DNA from 3 places in the Enterobacter asburiae genome. Region 3 is predicted to be linked to each of the others. Evidence: predicted binding sites of a transcription regulator. Region 3 holds the regulator's gene; each other region holds the start of a gene.

Region 1 (5,386 bases), 1.6 Mb from region 3:
GATGTTTTCGGCGCTCATCAGGCCAAACGGAATGGAGAGAACGACGGCAAGGGCGGTGCCCCAGACGGCAATTTGCAGGGTGACCGCCATTTCGCTGAGATAGTCCTGCCACTGGCTGAAGTCCGGCGGGAAGAAGTCGGCGGCGAAAGTCGCCATGTTGCCCGCGTCTTTGAAGAGCAGCAGCGGATCCATTTCCGCGCCCTTCCAGGAGATAACCAGCACCGCCAGCAGGATGGCCCAGCTTATGAGCGAGAACCAGCTGCGCTTTGGCGGTGGGAGGGTGATGGTTTGCATGTTGGCTCCTTAAGCTGTTCTCCCTCTCCCTGTGGGAGAGGGAACTTGAGTTACTGCACCGCTTTATTCACGCTCGTCATTGCACCGAGCGCGGCGGTCAGGCGATCGAGGTCTTCCAGCTGGGCCTGAATGGTGGCCACTTTGCTGGTCTTCTCCTCGTCCTTCAGCCCTTTGTTGTCCTTCACGCCCTGCATCTCTTTAAACAGCGCCAGCTGACGAATCGGGACCAGCTGCAGGTCGCTTGACGGGCGGAACGGTGCCCAGCCCAGACGCGCCAGGACCGCTTTCTCTTCCGGCGTTTTGCCATAGGTCATAAAGAAGTCGTACACCTTGTCCTTGGTGCTCTCGGAGAGATTTTTACGCCAGACGATCGGGTCGCCCGGGATCAGCGGCGATTTCCAGATAACCTTGATCTCTTTCAGCTTGTCCGGCGCGGAGGTCTTGAGCTTGTCGAGGTTCTCGGTGTTGTTGGTAGCAACGTCCACCTGCTTGTTGGCCACGGCCAGGGCGTTGGTTTCGTGGCTGGCGTTCACCGTGCGTTTGAAGTCGCTGGCGGAGGCGTTGTTTTTGGCGAAGACGTAGTAGCCAGGGACAAGGTAGCCGGAGGTCGAGTTCGGGTCGCCGTTGCCGAAGGTCAGCTCTTTGCGTTTGGCGAGCATGTCGTTGAGGTTGTTGATCGGGCTGTCTTTGTTCACGATCAGCACGCTCCAGTAGCCCGGGGAGCCATCTGCCGCGACGGTCTGGGCAAACACCTGGCCGTTCGCGCGGTCCACCGCTTCCATGGCGGAGAGGTTGCCGTACCAGGCGATGTCCACTTTATTAAAGCGCATCCCCTGGATGATGCCCGCGTAGTCCGGGGCGAAGAAGGCGTTCACTTTGATTCCCAGCTTGGTTTCCATATCTTTCAGGAACGGTTCCCACTGAGGCTTCAGGTTCTGCTGTGATTCCGTCGAAATAATGCCGAAGTTCAGCGCTTTTTCCTGCTCTTGTGCATACGCCGGGCTTAACAGGGTGCTGAGGCTGAACATGCTGGTAAAGGCCAGCGCGGCAACGGCTTTGTAGCTCATGTACTTTCCTCGGATCGGGTTTAATTAAGCAGCCTGCGCGTTCTCTTCGACGCGGTTAATGCTGCGGTAGAGATGGTCAAAACGTTCGTTATCAAACTGATGGCTCGCGCCATCAAAGAACACGTGTCCTTGACGCAGGGCGACAATGCGTTCGCAGTAGCGCAGGGCGTAATCCACCTGATGCAGCGTGACCACCACGGTGATGCCGTCGTTCTGGTTAATGTCGCGCAGGGTTTCCATCACGATGCGGGCGGACTCCGGGTCCAGCGAGGCAATGGGTTCGTCAGCGAGAATGATTTGCGCTTTTTGCATCAGGGCGCGGGCAATCGCCACGCGCTGCTGTTGTCCACCGGACAGGGTGGAGACGCGCTGGTGGGCGAAATGCGCCATGCCGACGCGGGTCAGCGCCTGTAAGGCTTCCTGCTTCTGCGAAGGGGAGAACCAGCGCAGACAGGTGCGCCAGAACGGGGTACTGCCGAGCGCGCCAATCAGCACGTTCTCCAGCACCGTCAGGCGGTTCACCAGGTTGAACTGCTGGAAGATGTAGCCCGTCTGGGCGCGGCTCTTGCGGATATCGCTGGCGAGACGCCCCGCGCGCTGCACGGTATTGCCCAGCAGCTCGACGTGGCTTTCCGGCGTTTTATCGCAGGTGATAAGACCGCTTAAATGACGCAGAAGGGTGGATTTACCGGAACCGGATGGCCCCAGCAGCGCCACCATTTCGCCCTGCTGGACGGTCAGATCAACGGCATGCAGAGCCTTATTGTGATTGAAGGTCTTGCTCAGTTTCTCGACGCGGATGACGGTTTGCATGTGCTGGGCCTCACGATAAATGTGGCCTCATGCTGGCGCATCAATGTGACATTTGGGTTAAGTCTGGGTTGCGGGAGTTTGAAGAGTTGAGGGGAGTTTAATGACAGGCGGAGGCAGACGGCTCTCCGCCAGAAAATTAGTGCTGCTGCTTAACGACGTTAATCATCCACGGCACGCCGTATTTATCGGTGACTTTACCGAAACCGTGTGCCCAGAAGGTTTCCTGCCAGGCCATGTCGATATTCCCGCCCGCGGCGAGGTTGTCAAACCAGCGTTTGCCTTCATTAACGTCCTGGGTATCGAGTACCAGCGTGAAACCCGCGTACTGCGCGTTGCTGCCCGGCGGCATTCCGTCGCTCATCATGATATCGCTGCCCGCAATGCGAACGTTGGAGTGAGCGATAGCCGAATCCGGAAATTGCATACCGGACGGACAGCCTTCATCGCTGTTATCGCTTTTTGGCATTTCGCCGAAGGTGATTTTATAGAGGAGTTCTGCGCCGACGGCTTGCTGGTAGAAAGAAGTAGCTTCTGCACAGTTGCCGGCGAACGAGATGTAGGGACTTAACGGCATAATCTTTACCTCACGTAAGAAAAGCTCGTTAAGTGTAGTTCCCGAAAGCCCGGTAAGCGAAGCGCCACCGGGCGGGTAAATCAGTTCTTTTTCACGAACTCTGATTTCAGCTTCATCGGACCGAAGCCGTCAATTTTGCAGTCGATATTATGATCGCCTTCAACCAGACGGATATTCTTCACTTTGGTGCCAATCTTCAGCATGGAAGAACTGCCTTTCACTTTCAGGTCTTTAATCACGGTTACGCTGTCGCCGTCCGCCAGCAGATTGCCGTTCGCATCTTTGACGACAAGTGCATCAGCATCGTGTGATGGTTCGGCATCATTCCATTCGTGAGCGCATTCCGGGCAGATGAACATGCCATTATCTTCATAGGTGTATTCAGAATTGCATTTTGGGCAGTGTGGGAGTGACATATCGGTATCCTCAAAAAGTGTAAACGCGCTGGAAAGTGCCAGCTAAATGACGGCAGCGTGCCGAAAAAGGCGGCAAGTATAGCGCAAATCCACACGTTTGTCGGTGGCATTGTGAATTAAAAAAATGCAAAAAGCGTATCGGGAGTGACACTTCGTGTCAGTCAGTTAAGCGATGCTTACCTCATTAACACGGTGGGAAGAAATGACGCTAAATATATCGAATATTTTATTGCAGCAAATTGCTACGCTCCTTCATTTCGGATAAGGTGAAGCGACACGTTGTTATTTATCTCCTGACTTCGCTGCCATCCATATCTTTTGGCAGGGGCCTATTACCTCTCTTTTTAGGTGGGTAAATAATGATGATATATCCTGAAGTTTCTTAAAATTGGGCTACGCTTTTTTCCTTTGGCCGTCAGGCCAGAAGGGGAGCTATACACGCCATGCAAGGATAGCGAATTATTTCTGATTATCATCAATCAGTTATATTTCGGCGAACATGTTTTCCACACGTGATCATATAAGCCTGAACAACATAATTAATACCAGTGGCTTAATAAAAGTAATAAATTTGCGTTAAGGAAAGGCTTTTATCATGCACACACAGACCATTTTTGAATTAAGCCAGGAAGCTGAGCGTTTGTTACAGCTCGCCCTGCAAAACCTTGATACGTTGAAATCAATGCCGACTGCGATGCTGGAGAGCACCGCGGCTGCTATTACGGGTGAAAAGAACAACGTTTTACCTTTGCATTTTAGCGCGCGCGGTGTCGAAGCGCAGCAGGCGATGCTGAATAATGAATTACGAAAAATAACCCGGCTGGAAATGGTCCTGGCTATTGTGGGCACCATGAAAGCGGGAAAATCGACCACCATTAATGCGATTGTGGGGACCGAAGTGTTGCCGAACCGCAATCGTCCGATGACGGCGCTCCCTACCCTGATTCGCCACACGCCGGGCCAGAAGGAGCCGGTGCTGCATTTCTCACATGCCTCACCTATTGATGAATTGATCCAACTGCTCCAGAAAAAGCTATGCGATTACGATCGCGGAAAGCTCGCTCAGCATCTGGAAATTGATAAAGACATGAATACGCTGCTGGAGCGCATTGAAAAAGGAGAGGCTTTTGAGAAGCATCACCTGGGCGCGCAGCCGATATTTCATTGTCTGAAAAGCCTCAACGACCTGGTGAGGCTTTCCCAGGCGCTAGGCGTGGAGTTTCCCTTCTCTGAATATGCCGCCATCGAACATATTCCGGTGATTGAAGTGGAGTTTGTGCATCTTGCGGGTCTGGATGCTCACCTCGGACAGCTGACGCTGCTCGATACGCCCGGGCCGAATGAGGCCGGACAGCCGCATCTGCAAAAAATGCTCAGCGAGCAGTTGTCCCGCGCGTCGGCGGTGCTGGCCGTGATGGATTATACCCAGCTTAAATCCATCTCTGATGAAGAAGTCCGCCAGGCCATTTCCGCGGCGGGAAAATCCGTGCCGCTGTATGCCCTGGTCAATAAATTCGATCAGAAAGATCGCAATAGCGATGATGAAGAGCAGATCCGGGCGATGATCTCCGGCACCTTAATGAAAGGCAATATTTCGCCTGGCCAGATCTACCCCGTTTCGTCCATGTGGGCCTATCTGGCAAACCGCGCTCGCTACGAGATGAGTACCCACGGACAGCTGCCGGATCATCAGGAGCAACCCTGGGTGCAGGACTTTGCCGAAGCGGCGCTTGGGCGTCGCTGGCGCACGGCGGACCTGGACGATATCGACCATATTCGTCATTCTGCCGATTTGCTCTGGGAAGATTCGCTTTTCGAACAACCGATACGCAAGCTGATTTACGCCGCCTATGCCAATGCCTCGCTTTACGCGCTGCGTTCGGCCTCGCATAAGCTGCTCAACTACGCACAAAATGCCCGGGAGTACCTCGACTTCCGCTATCAGGGGCTGACGGTTGCCTTTGAGGCGCTGGAACTGAATATCGCACGTCTGGAAGAGGATATGGCGCTTCTCCAGACGCGCCAGAGCGTGGTGAGCGATGAGGTGAAACATGAAGTTGAGGAGGCGCTGAACGCTACCGCGGACTTTATGGGCGCCCAAAAAACCGCGCTTAACCAGGCGATTGGCGAGGTGTTCAGCGCTCAGCATATTCTTGATTTGGCTGGCATCGATCGGCAGAACCCTCACGGTGACGAGCCGCACGAGCTGAAGCAGCTGGTTC
Region 2 (5,386 bases), 1.8 Mb from region 3:
GTGAATGGGAAACGCCAGAGGACAACCCAGCTGCTGCCACAATGCCACCGCAGATTGCGGATCCATATGATGGACAGCCATGAACCATCGTGGGGCATAGGCACCTATTGGTAACGCGGCAGCATCGATATGGCCAACGCGTTCAGGTATCAACAGCAGTTCAGGCGAATACCCCGTATCTCCGCTGAACCAGAAACGATGATGTCGACCTTCCATAACCCAGCCGCACCATAATGAGCGATTGCGGTTCCATGGCGTGCGCATACTCCAGTGCTGTGCCGGTACGGCGGTCAGCGTCATCCCCTGCCAGGTAAAGCTCTGCCACCAGTCGAGCTCAACCACGCGTTTTGCCCCACGGCGGCGAAACCAGTCGGCCAGGCCCAGCGGAACAAAAAAACTGACCTCGGGGAAGCGTTTGAGAATACGGCGAATGGTCGCATCATCAAGATGATCGTAATGATTATGGGAGATGACGACCGCATCAAGCTGATTGAGTTGACTGACTGACAGCGCGGGAGGCGTTTTGCGCTGTGGTCCCAGGAAAGGGAGTGGAGAAGCGCGCCGTGAAAAAACCGGATCGGTAAGGATGATATTGCCGTCCAGCTGCAGCATTACGCTCGCGTGTCCCAGCCACCATACCCCATCTTCATGAGGTTGCGTAAGCTCAACCGGTTGCCACCACTGTTGGATAAAGTCTTCATAGCCCAGCGCGGGTGGCTTCGGTAAACCGGCCTCTTTACGCGCTTTACGCCAGCGGTCAAGATCGCCGGGTTGATGTCCGACAGGATCGGTATTACGAAAACCGTTCGGGGTGTGATGTTTCAGGGAGGGGTCATACCAGGGATTTTTCCAGACCACAGCCACCTCCCAGCATAAAAAGATTAACGCTCAGCCACCAGGCGGATAAAGTCGTCTTCGTCTTTGCTATCTTCAGCGACCGCGTCTTTCGGCGCGTCTTTCTCTTCCGGTTCGTTAGCCTCACACAGACGGCGTAGCAGCGCATTCTGACGTTTTTGCTGATCGAGCAGCGCTTCCAGCAGTTCAATCTGCTCGTTAGTACGGGAACTGGCGCGGTTCACGAAAAACCAAATGACCAGGCCCACAAGCAGAACAACCAAAGAAATCATCAGGGATGCCATATTCAGCAGCCCTGAATTCAGTAACTCACCCATTTCACCACCTCAATAAAAACGTCTATTTTACCACTGGCGCGAAGGAAGGAAATCACCTTGAGAAAAAATGCGTATTACCACGGAATAAACTTATTGATTGCGCAAACGCCGCTAAAAAACTGTACATCCTGATCGCACATCACATTGATCGTCTGCGTCCATAACACCACGCACGCTATCAGCACGATAATCAGAATTACCCAGCGTATTTTTTTCACTCCACACTCCGTCTAAAAACCTGATGTAACGAGGTTATCACGCTTATCTTAAACAAGGACTAACTGTACCGCCATCGCACTTTTTTCAGAATCCTGCACTTGTTTCATCGTGTAAACCGTTTAGGCTAGCTTTATGATAACAACGACAAAAGAGGTTAATGATGCGCTTAATCATTCGAACAATTATTGCGCTGGCCATCGTCTGGATTGGCCTTCTGCTTACGGGTTATGGCGTGCTTGTGGGAAGCACCGAAAACGCAGCCGGGTTAGGGATTCAATTTAAATATTTAACAGCACAGGGCGTGAGCACTGCGCAATATTTGCATACTGACAGCGGGATCGTTGGCTTGACCAACTGTCCGGTCCTGCGAAAGACATCCGTCGTGATTGATAATGGCTAATCAGCCGGTGACATGACTGATATAAAAAACGCCGCAACAGATGCGGCGTTTTTTTATGCGAGCAGAGATTAAAACGGGTAGTCGTGATAACCCATTTGTTCAGAAATCTTACGTGCGGCAGTGTGCAGAATAGCCACATACTCATGCAGGCGCTCTTCGGAGAAGCGTAAGGTTGGGAAGGAGATACTTAAGCCCGCGATTACTACGCCAAAGCGGTCAAACACCGGAACGCCGATGCAGCGCAGCCCTTCTTCCTGCTCTTCGTTATCTTCGCCATACCCCTGCTCGCGTACGCAATCGAGCACCGTTAACAGCGCGTCAGTGCTGGTAATGGTTCGTGAAGTACTTTGCTTGTATTCCACGCCTTCAAGGATCTGCTTCACTTCTTCACGATCGCGCCACGCCAGCAGAACCTTACCAATCGCGGTGCTGTAGAGCGGGTTGCGACGACCAATGCGCGAGTACATGCGCAGATTGTACATGGAGTCGATTTTATGGATGTAAACAATGCTGTCTTCATCCAGCGCACCGAGATGGATGGTCTCTTTGGTCAGGCGAGAGATTTCACGCATCTGAATATCGGCGCTGCGGATCAGGTCAACATTTTGTAGCGCACGGGCGCCCAGCTCAAACAACTTCAGCGTCAGAGAGTATTTTTCAGATTCGCCTTCCTGGGCAACGTAGCCCAGCGACTTCATGGTTTGCAAAAAGCGATATACGGTGCTTTTAGACATCATCACGCGCTGCGACAACTCTGTAATACCTATTTCACGCTCTTCCCCCAGCGCCTGTAAGATGCCAAACACCTTCAGCACGGAAGAAACAGAATCTGGCTGTTTATCCAAATCCGCAATAGCCATTTACCACCTCATAGAGAGTGTTTTATAAAAATCAGAACCGGTTTTTATTATAAGTTCCCGTCATGTCACCTGCAATCAATCCACGTTTACTTCGTTACAAATCTGCGACATATCGCAGCTGTAACAATGCTAAAATAGTTACCCTGAGAATAATTTCACGCTGAGCTTTTTTAATCCTAATGGAAAAGACCCTTTCCGATGGCCTGCCTTTACCCCAGCGGTATGGCGCTATAGCGACCATCATTATCGGTATCTCAATGGCCGTCCTTGACGGCGCAATTGCGAACGTTGCCCTGCCAACCATCGCCAGCGACCTGCATGCCTCTCCCGCCAGTTCGATATGGATCGTTAACGCCTATCAGATTGCGATTGTGGTTTCCCTGCTCTCGTTCTCTTTCCTGGGCGATATGTTCGGTTACCGTCGGGTGTATCAGTGCGGTCTGGTGGTTTTCACCTTCACGTCCTTGCTATGCGCCCTTTCAGATTCACTGCATACCCTGACGCTTGCCCGCATCGCGCAGGGTTTTGGCGGCGCGGCGCTCATGAGCGTAAACACGGCGTTGATCCGCTTAATTTATCCGCAGCGTCATCTGGGGCGCGGCATGGGGATAAACTCGTTTATTGTCGCCGTCTCTTCCGCCGCCGGGCCAACTATTGCGGCGGCGATCCTTTCCGTTGCGTCATGGCAATGGCTGTTTGCTATTAACGTGCCGCTGGGCATTGTCGCTATATTCTTTGCCCTGCGCTTTCTTCCCGCTAACGGCCCTAAAAGCACCATGCCGCGATTCGATGTGGCGAGTGCGGTGATGAATGCCCTGACCTTTGGCCTGCTGATTACGGCGCTGAGCGGCTTTGCGCAGGGACAGTCTCTGATGCTTACCGCCGCGGAGCTCATCGCCCTGCTGGCGATCGGCTTCTTCTTTGTTCGCCGCCAGCTCACTCTCCCTGTGCCTTTACTGCCGGTCGATCTGCTGCGTATTCCCCTCTTTTCCCTCTCCATTTGCACGTCTGTCTGCTCGTTCTGCGCCCAAATGCTGGCTCTGGTTTCTCTGCCCTTCTTTCTGCAGAGCGTGGTCGGCCGTTCAGAAGTGGAGACCGGCCTGCTGTTAACCCCCTGGCCGCTGGCGACCATGGTGATGGCGCCGCTGGCAGGTTACTTAATTGAACGCGTCCATGCCGGTTTCCTGGGAGCATTGGGGCTTGCGGTGATGGCGACAGGCCTTTTCGCGCTGGCACTGCTACCGTCCTCGCCAACCGATCTGGACATCATCTGGCGCATGATCCTGTGCGGCGCAGGGTTTGGCCTGTTCCAGTCCCCTAACAATCACACCATCATCACCTCCGCGCCGCGCCATCGCAGCGGAGGTGCCAGCGGCATGCTGGGAACCGCTCGCCTTCTGGGGCAAAGCAGCGGCGCGGCGCTGGTCGCCCTGATGTTTAACCTCGCCGGGCAAAACGGCAACCATGTTGCGCTTCTCACCGCAGGTGCCCTTGCCTCGCTCGCGGCGGTCGTCAGCGGCCTGCGTGTGACCCAGCCCAGGGTTCAGGCATAAAAAAAGCCGGGCGGAGAGTTCTCCTGCCCGGCTTATTAGGGTTCTTAGCGTTACTTCAGGTATTCCCCACTGCGCAGCGCTTCGATACGTTTATCCAGCGGCGGGTGAGACATAAACAGCTCGCTCAGCGATTTGGATTTACCGTTAATGCAGAAGGCCATCATGCTGTTCGCTTCCTGCGGCTCATAGCTGGTTTTCAGACGCTGCAGCGCGGCAATCATCTTCTCACGACCAACCAGCTTCGCCGAGCCGGCATCCGCGTGGAATTCACGGTGGCGGGAGAACCACATGGTGATGATGCTGGCCAGAATACCGAATACCAGTTCCAGAACCATCGAAACGGCGAAGTAGATCAGCGGGTTGCCGTTGCTCTCTTCACCTTCGTCACGGTTTCCGCCCATAAAGCCTGCCGCGATCTGCGCCAGAATACGGGAGATGAAGATCACGAAGGTGTTCACCACGCCCTGAATCAGGGTCATGGTCACCATGTCACCGTTGGCGATATGGCTGATTTCGTGAGCAATAACCGCTTCGGCTTCGTCACGACTCATGTTCTGCAGCAATCCGGTGCTGACGGCAACCAGTGACGCATCGCGACGGGCGCCCGTGGCGAAAGCGTTGATGTCCGGGGCATGGTAAATCGCCACCTGCGGCATGGCGATCCCGGCCTGACGGGATTGCTGAGCCACCGTATTCATCAGCCACTGTTCCATATCGTTACGCGGCTGTTCAATAACCTCACCACCCACCGATTTCAGTGCCATCCACTTCGACATCAGCAGGGAGATGAACGAGCCACCAAAACCAAACAGCAGCGCCATAATCAACAGACCCTGAACGCTGCTCGACTGAATTCCTGTCAGGCTTAGCACGAGCCCGAAAACCACCATGACCGCCAGGTTGGTGAGCAGGAAGAGCGCGATTCGCATCATAATTTTCTTTTTACCTCAGTTTAACAAAACGCACTATGCGATTACCCACATCGTATGGGTATTGCGTCTATTTTCAAGCATCCGGCGGGCGTAAGTCACCAGAAAGACACAACTTTACACAATTGGAAATCTGGCTGACGGAAGGATGCAGAACAAAAAGAAACAGGCACAATTTCTTGTGCCTGTTGGGAGGTTATTTTGCCGGAGCGGGCTGTACGGCTGGTTTCTCTTTTTCCTGATTCGCCAGGTC
Region 3 (5,386 bases):
TCCGCGTTTCGCTTGACTGCAAAGCAAACGGGCCAGCAGACGCTGACCCGTGGAAAGGTAAAATGACACGCCTGCCGTCAGGCTATTTTTTTGGCAATTAATCGTTCCGGAATAACGAAACTGAAGCGGGTTCCTTTACCCAGCGTGCTCTGAATATCGAGACGGCTTTCATGGTGATTCACCGCGTGTTTAACAATCGCCAGCCCCAGGCCGCTTCCGCCTGTCTGCCGGGATCGCGCTTTATCCACACGGTAAAAGCGCTCGGTCAGGCGCGGAATATGCTCAGGCGCGATCCCCGGCCCGTCGTCTTCCACGCTAAACTCCGCCCCCGTTGGGGCATGGTGCCAGCGCACCACGATATTCGTCCCCTCCGGTGTATGATTCACCGCGTTATACACCAGGTTGGAAATGGCGCTACGCAGTTCATCTTCGCTGCCCAGCACCTTCAGCGTATTGTCGACCTCAAAGGTCAGGTGATGCTTTTTGTGGCTTAACGTCTGCGCTTCACGCTCAACGACCCGCAGCATCATCGGGACATCAATGGTGTCATTTAGCGCGAGCGTCGGCGCCGCTTCAATCTTCGAGAGCGTCAGCAGCTGCTTGACCAGCCCTTCCATCCGGTGCGTTTGCTCGCGCATGGTGTGCAGCGCTTTTTCACGCGGCGCGCCTTCAAGCGTTTGCTCCTGCATCATCTCCAGGTAGCCCTGAAGCACGGTCAGCGGGGTACGTAGTTCGTGACTGACGTTGGCGAAGAAGTTGCGACGCGCCCCTTCCAGCTGGTGCATCTGGGTAACATCGCGCGCCACCATCAGCCACTGCTTATCGCTGTAGGGCATCACGCGGATTTCCAGATGGCGACCATTATTGAGCTTCAGATTATGCGGGCGGGTAAAATCACGCTTTTTCAGATACAGCGTGAACTCGGGATAGCGCAGAAGGTTGAGGATATTCTGGCCATTGTCGTCGGGCCAGCGCAGGCCCAGCAGCTGTTGCGCAAGGCCGTTACACCAGAAGATTGTCCCTTCTTCGGTTGTCAGAATAACGGCATCCGGCAGCGACTCTGCACCGCTGCGAAAACGCTTAATCAGGCTTCCCAGCTCGCGGCGACGCTTTTTATTACGCATCTGCATCTGATGCAGACCGTACAGCAGCGGCTCCCAGCTGCCGCTTCCCGGCGGCGGCGTCATACTTCGGTCAACCCACAGCCACCACGAGAGGCGCAGCAGGTTCCAGAAATGCCAGATCAGCAGCCCGGTGACCGACGCCAGCAGAAACCACGGCAGGTGTCCAAGAAAGGCCCCCAGAAGGAAGGCCGGAATACAGCATAAGATCAGTTCAAAGACGAGCCTTTTCCATGACAGACGTTCCAGCACGCGTCACACTCCTGTCATTGTTCAGAAACGGGTAGAAAAACGATAACCCGTGCCGCGGACCGTCTGCACCATGCGATCGTGGCCGCTCAGTTCCAGTGCTTTTCGCAGGCGGCGAATATGTACGTCAACCGTCCGGTCTTCGACATACACGTTAGTTCCCCAGACGTTATTCAGCAACTGCTCGCGGCTGTACACGCGTTCCGGGTGGGTCATAAAGAAGTGCAGGAGTTTAAATTCGGTAGGCCCCATGTCGAGAGGATTTTCACCGGTCATCACGCGGTGTGAGGTGGGGTCAAGGCTCAGCCCCTGCATCTCAATCACCTCTTCCACCGCCATCGGCGAAATACGGCGCATCACGGCTTTAATGCGGGCAACCAGCTCTTTTGGGGAAAACGGTTTAGTAATGTAATCGTCCGCGCCGGTCTCCAGACCGCGAACGCGATCCTCTTCTTCTCCGCGCGCCGTGAGCATCACAACCGGGATGTCGCGGGTCAGCGCCTCACGCTTCAGGTGTTTGATAAACTGCAGTCCGGAGCCGCCGGGCAACATCCAGTCCAGCAGAATCAGATCGGGCCAGGGTTCATTCAACTGGTTCACTGCGCTGTCATAATCTTCCGCTTCAACCGGCTGGAAGCCGTTTTGCTCGAGCACGAAGCACACCATTTCACGAATTGGAGCTTCATCTTCTACGACCAGAATACGTCTCGCCATACTTTGCCCTGTCTTATCTTATTTAAGTTACAAGTTTGTAATTCGGCGCCATTATGCGTCAGATTTATGACAGATTTATGAAAAACAGTACCACGATAACGGGCAAACTGTTGTTTTATTACAGCGGTTATTTTCCCGTCTCTGAACGTTTATAATCCTGCTTTCTCTTTTTTGCCACGGATCAGCTATGCGCATACTTCACACCTCGGACTGGCATCTGGGTCAAAATTTTTACAGCAAAAGCCGTGCGGCTGAACATGAAGCGTTCCTGAACTGGCTGCTGGAAACGGCCCGGACGCACGAGGTGGACGCGATTATTGTGGCGGGTGACATCTTTGATACCGGCTCGCCCCCCAGCTATGCGCGTGAACTGTACAACCGCTTCGTGGTGAATTTGCAGCAAACCGGCTGTCATCTGGTGATTGTCGCCGGTAACCATGATTCCGTCGCGACGCTCAATGAATCCCGCGACATCCTGGCATTTCTCAATACCACCGTCGTCGCCAGCGCCGGGCACGCCCCGCAGATCCTGAAAAAACGCGACGGCACGCCGGGGGCGGTGCTGTGCCCCATTCCGTTTTTGCGCCCGCGCGACATCGTGCAAAGCCAGGCGGGGCTGTCGGGTGCGGAAAAGCAGCAGCATTTATTACAGGCCATCACCGACTATTATCACCAGCAGCACGCCGATGCCTGCGCCCTGCGCGGCGACCAGCCGATTCCAGTGATTGCGACCGGCCATCTCACCACCGTCGGGGCCAGTAAAAGTGACGCCGTACGTGAGATCTATATCGGCACGCTGGACGCCTTTCCGGCGCAAAACTTCCCGCCAGCCGACTACATTGCGCTCGGACACATTCACCGGGCGCAGATCGTCGGCGGCAGCGAGCACATCCGCTACTGCGGTTCGCCAATTTCGCTCAGCTTTGACGAAACGGGCAAGGCCAAGTCCGTCCATCTGGTGAGCTTCTCCGAAGGGAAACTTCACGCCGTCGAGACGCTGGCGGTGCCTGTCACCCAGCCGCTGGCGGTGCTGAAGGGCGATCTCGACACCATTACCGCCCAGCTTGAGCAGTGGCGCGGCGCGACGCTTAACCCGCCCGTCTGGCTGGATATCGAAATCACCACCGATGACTACCTGCACGATATGCAGCGTAAAATTCAGGCGCTGACGGAAGATTTGCCCGTCGAAGTCTTACTGGTACGCCGCAGCCGCGAGCAGCGCGAGAAAATTCTGTTAAGCGCGCAACGCGAAACGCTCAGTGAGCTTCGGGTTGAAGAAGTGTTTGAACGCAGGCTCTCGCAGGAGGAAATTGACGACGCGAAGCGTGCAAGACTCAGCGAACTGTTCAGCCATACCCTGCATGCGCTCAATGATGAGGAAGAAAACGCATGAAAATTTTGAGCCTGCGCCTGAAAAACCTCAACTCCCTCAAGGGCGAGTGGAAAATTGACTTTACCGCGGAGCCGTTTGCCAGCAACGGTCTGTTTGCCATCACCGGTGCGACCGGGGCAGGCAAAACCACCCTGCTCGACGCCATCTGTCTGGCGCTTTATCACGAAACGCCGCGACTGCAGAAGGTTTCTCAGGCGCAAAACGACCTGATGACGCGCGACACCGCCGAGTGCCTGGCGGAAGTGGAGTTCGAGGTAAAAGGCACCGCCTATCGCGCCTTCTGGAGCCAGAACCGGGCGCGCAACCAGCCGGACGGGAACCTGCAGGCGCCGCGCGTGGAGCTGGCGCGCTGTGAAGATGGCAAAATCCTGGCCGATAAAGTGACGGATAAACTGGAGCAAACCGCCGCGCTCACCGGGCTGGACTATGGCCGCTTTACCCGCTCCATGCTGCTCTCACAGGGGCAGTTTGCCGCCTTCCTCAATGCCAAGCCGAGCGATCGCGCCGAGCTGCTGGAGGAGCTGACCGGCACAGAGATCTACGGCCAGATTTCCGCCATGGTGTTTGAGAAACACAAAGCCGCCCGCAGCGTGCTTGAAAAATGCGAGGCGCAGGCGGCGGGCGTCGTGCTGTTGAGCGAAGAGCAACAGCAGCAGTTGCAGCAAAGTTTGCAGGCACTTACTGACGAAGAGAAAACTCTGCTGGTTCAGCAGCAAAGCCAGCAGAAAGATTTTCAGTGGCTTACGCGCCATGATGAGCTCGTGCTTGAGCAACAGCGCGTCACCGCGATGCAGCAGCAGGCGCAGCAGGCGCTGACGAACGCTGCGCCAGAGCTGGCAAAGCTCCAGCTTGCTCTGCCTGCCGCCCAGCTTCGACCGCTTTGGGAGCATCAGCAGGAGCAAACCGCTCGCCTGACGCAAACCCAGCAGCGAATTATCGAAGTAAATACTCGCTTACAAGCCAAAACCGCGCTGCGCGCGCGGATCCGTCATACCGCCCAGCGGAATCATCAGCAGCTTCAGACCGAACTGACGGCGCTGGCGCAGTGGCTGGCGGAGCACGAGCGCTATCGCCTGCTGGGGCAGGAGATTGCCGGCTGGCGTGCTCAGTTCTCACAGCTTAACCGCGATAAAACGCAGTTAGCCTCGCTTGCTGCGAAGATGAGTGAATTACGCAACAGGCTGGCCGAGATGCCGGAAAATGCGCTGACGCTGACGGCGAATGAGGTCAGCGCGGCCATGGAGCAGCAGTCCCGGTCACGCACGCTGCGCCAGCGGCTAACGTCGCTGCATGCCCGCTATCAGCCGCTGCAAAAGCGACTGCGCCAGAGCGGTGAAAGCGTGCAGAAGGCCCAGGCCGATCAATATAAACTCAATGAAACGCTGACGCTGCGCCGCCAGCAGTACAAAGAGAAACACCAGCACTATCTGGACCTGAAGGCCCTGTGCGAACGCGAAGCGACGATTAAAGACCTGGAAAGCTATCGTTCCCGGCTTGAGGCAGGCAAACCCTGTCCGCTGTGCGGCTCCAGCGAGCATCCCGCCGTTGAGCAATACCAGTCTCTTGAGCTGACGGATAACCAGCGCCGCCGTGATGCTCTGGAAAAAGAGGTCGCCGCGCTTAAAGAGGAAGGTCTGCTGGTGCTGGGACAGGTTAATGCCCTGACGCAGCAGATCCAGCGCGAGAGTGACGACGCGCAGGTGCTCTCTCAGGAAGAGCAGGCGCTCACTAAAGAGTGGATGGAAGCCTGCACTTCCCTGAACATCGCGTTGAATATTCAGGAAGATATCACACCATGGATGAACGAGCAGGAACAGTACGAGCGCCAGCTCTATCAGCTCAGCCAGCGTCTGACCCTGCAAACCCAGCTAAACGATCAGGAAGTGCAGGAGCGACAGCATCAGCAGCA

Evidence for each region. The regulator PhoB, encoded in region 3, activates phosphate uptake and scavenging genes when phosphate is short. The targets are predictions, from matches to a motif close to CTGTCATAAAACTGNCNNAT.
Region 1: the regulator PhoB is predicted to act here: its motif matches at 2,262-2,281, upstream of phnC (phosphonate ABC transporter ATP-binding protein).
Region 2: the regulator PhoB is predicted to act here: its motif matches at 2,743-2,762, upstream of kdgR (DNA-binding transcriptional regulator KdgR).

What each region holds. Positions count from the first base shown of each region.
Region 1 is NZ_CP011863.1:3,156,801-3,162,186, reverse strand. It holds gene phnE (phosphonate ABC transporter, permease protein PhnE) at 1-294, opposite strand, end outside; gene phnD (phosphonate ABC transporter substrate-binding protein) at 345-1,361, opposite strand; gene phnC (phosphonate ABC transporter ATP-binding protein) at 1,386-2,174, opposite strand; gene yjdN (VOC family metalloprotein YjdN) at 2,311-2,748, opposite strand; gene ACJ69_RS15265 (zinc ribbon domain-containing protein YjdM) at 2,829-3,164, opposite strand; gene crfC (clamp-binding protein CrfC) at 3,760-5,386, shown strand, end outside.
Region 2 is NZ_CP011863.1:1,830,029-1,835,414, forward strand. It holds gene ACJ69_RS08945 (MBL fold metallo-hydrolase) at 1-858, opposite strand, end outside; gene ACJ69_RS08950 (YebO family protein) at 882-1,172, opposite strand; gene mgrB (PhoP/PhoQ regulator MgrB) at 1,247-1,390, opposite strand; gene ACJ69_RS08960 (YobH family protein) at 1,552-1,791, shown strand; gene kdgR (DNA-binding transcriptional regulator KdgR) at 1,860-2,651, opposite strand; gene ACJ69_RS08970 (MFS transporter) at 2,831-4,204, shown strand; gene htpX (protease HtpX) at 4,255-5,136, opposite strand; gene prc (carboxy terminal-processing peptidase) at 5,330-5,386, opposite strand, start outside.
Region 3 is NZ_CP011863.1:64,318-69,703, reverse strand. It holds gene phoR (phosphate regulon sensor histidine kinase PhoR) at 78-1,373, opposite strand; gene phoB (phosphate response regulator transcription factor PhoB) at 1,395-2,084, opposite strand; gene sbcD (exonuclease subunit SbcD) at 2,272-3,477, shown strand; gene sbcC (exonuclease subunit SbcC) at 3,474-5,386, shown strand, end outside.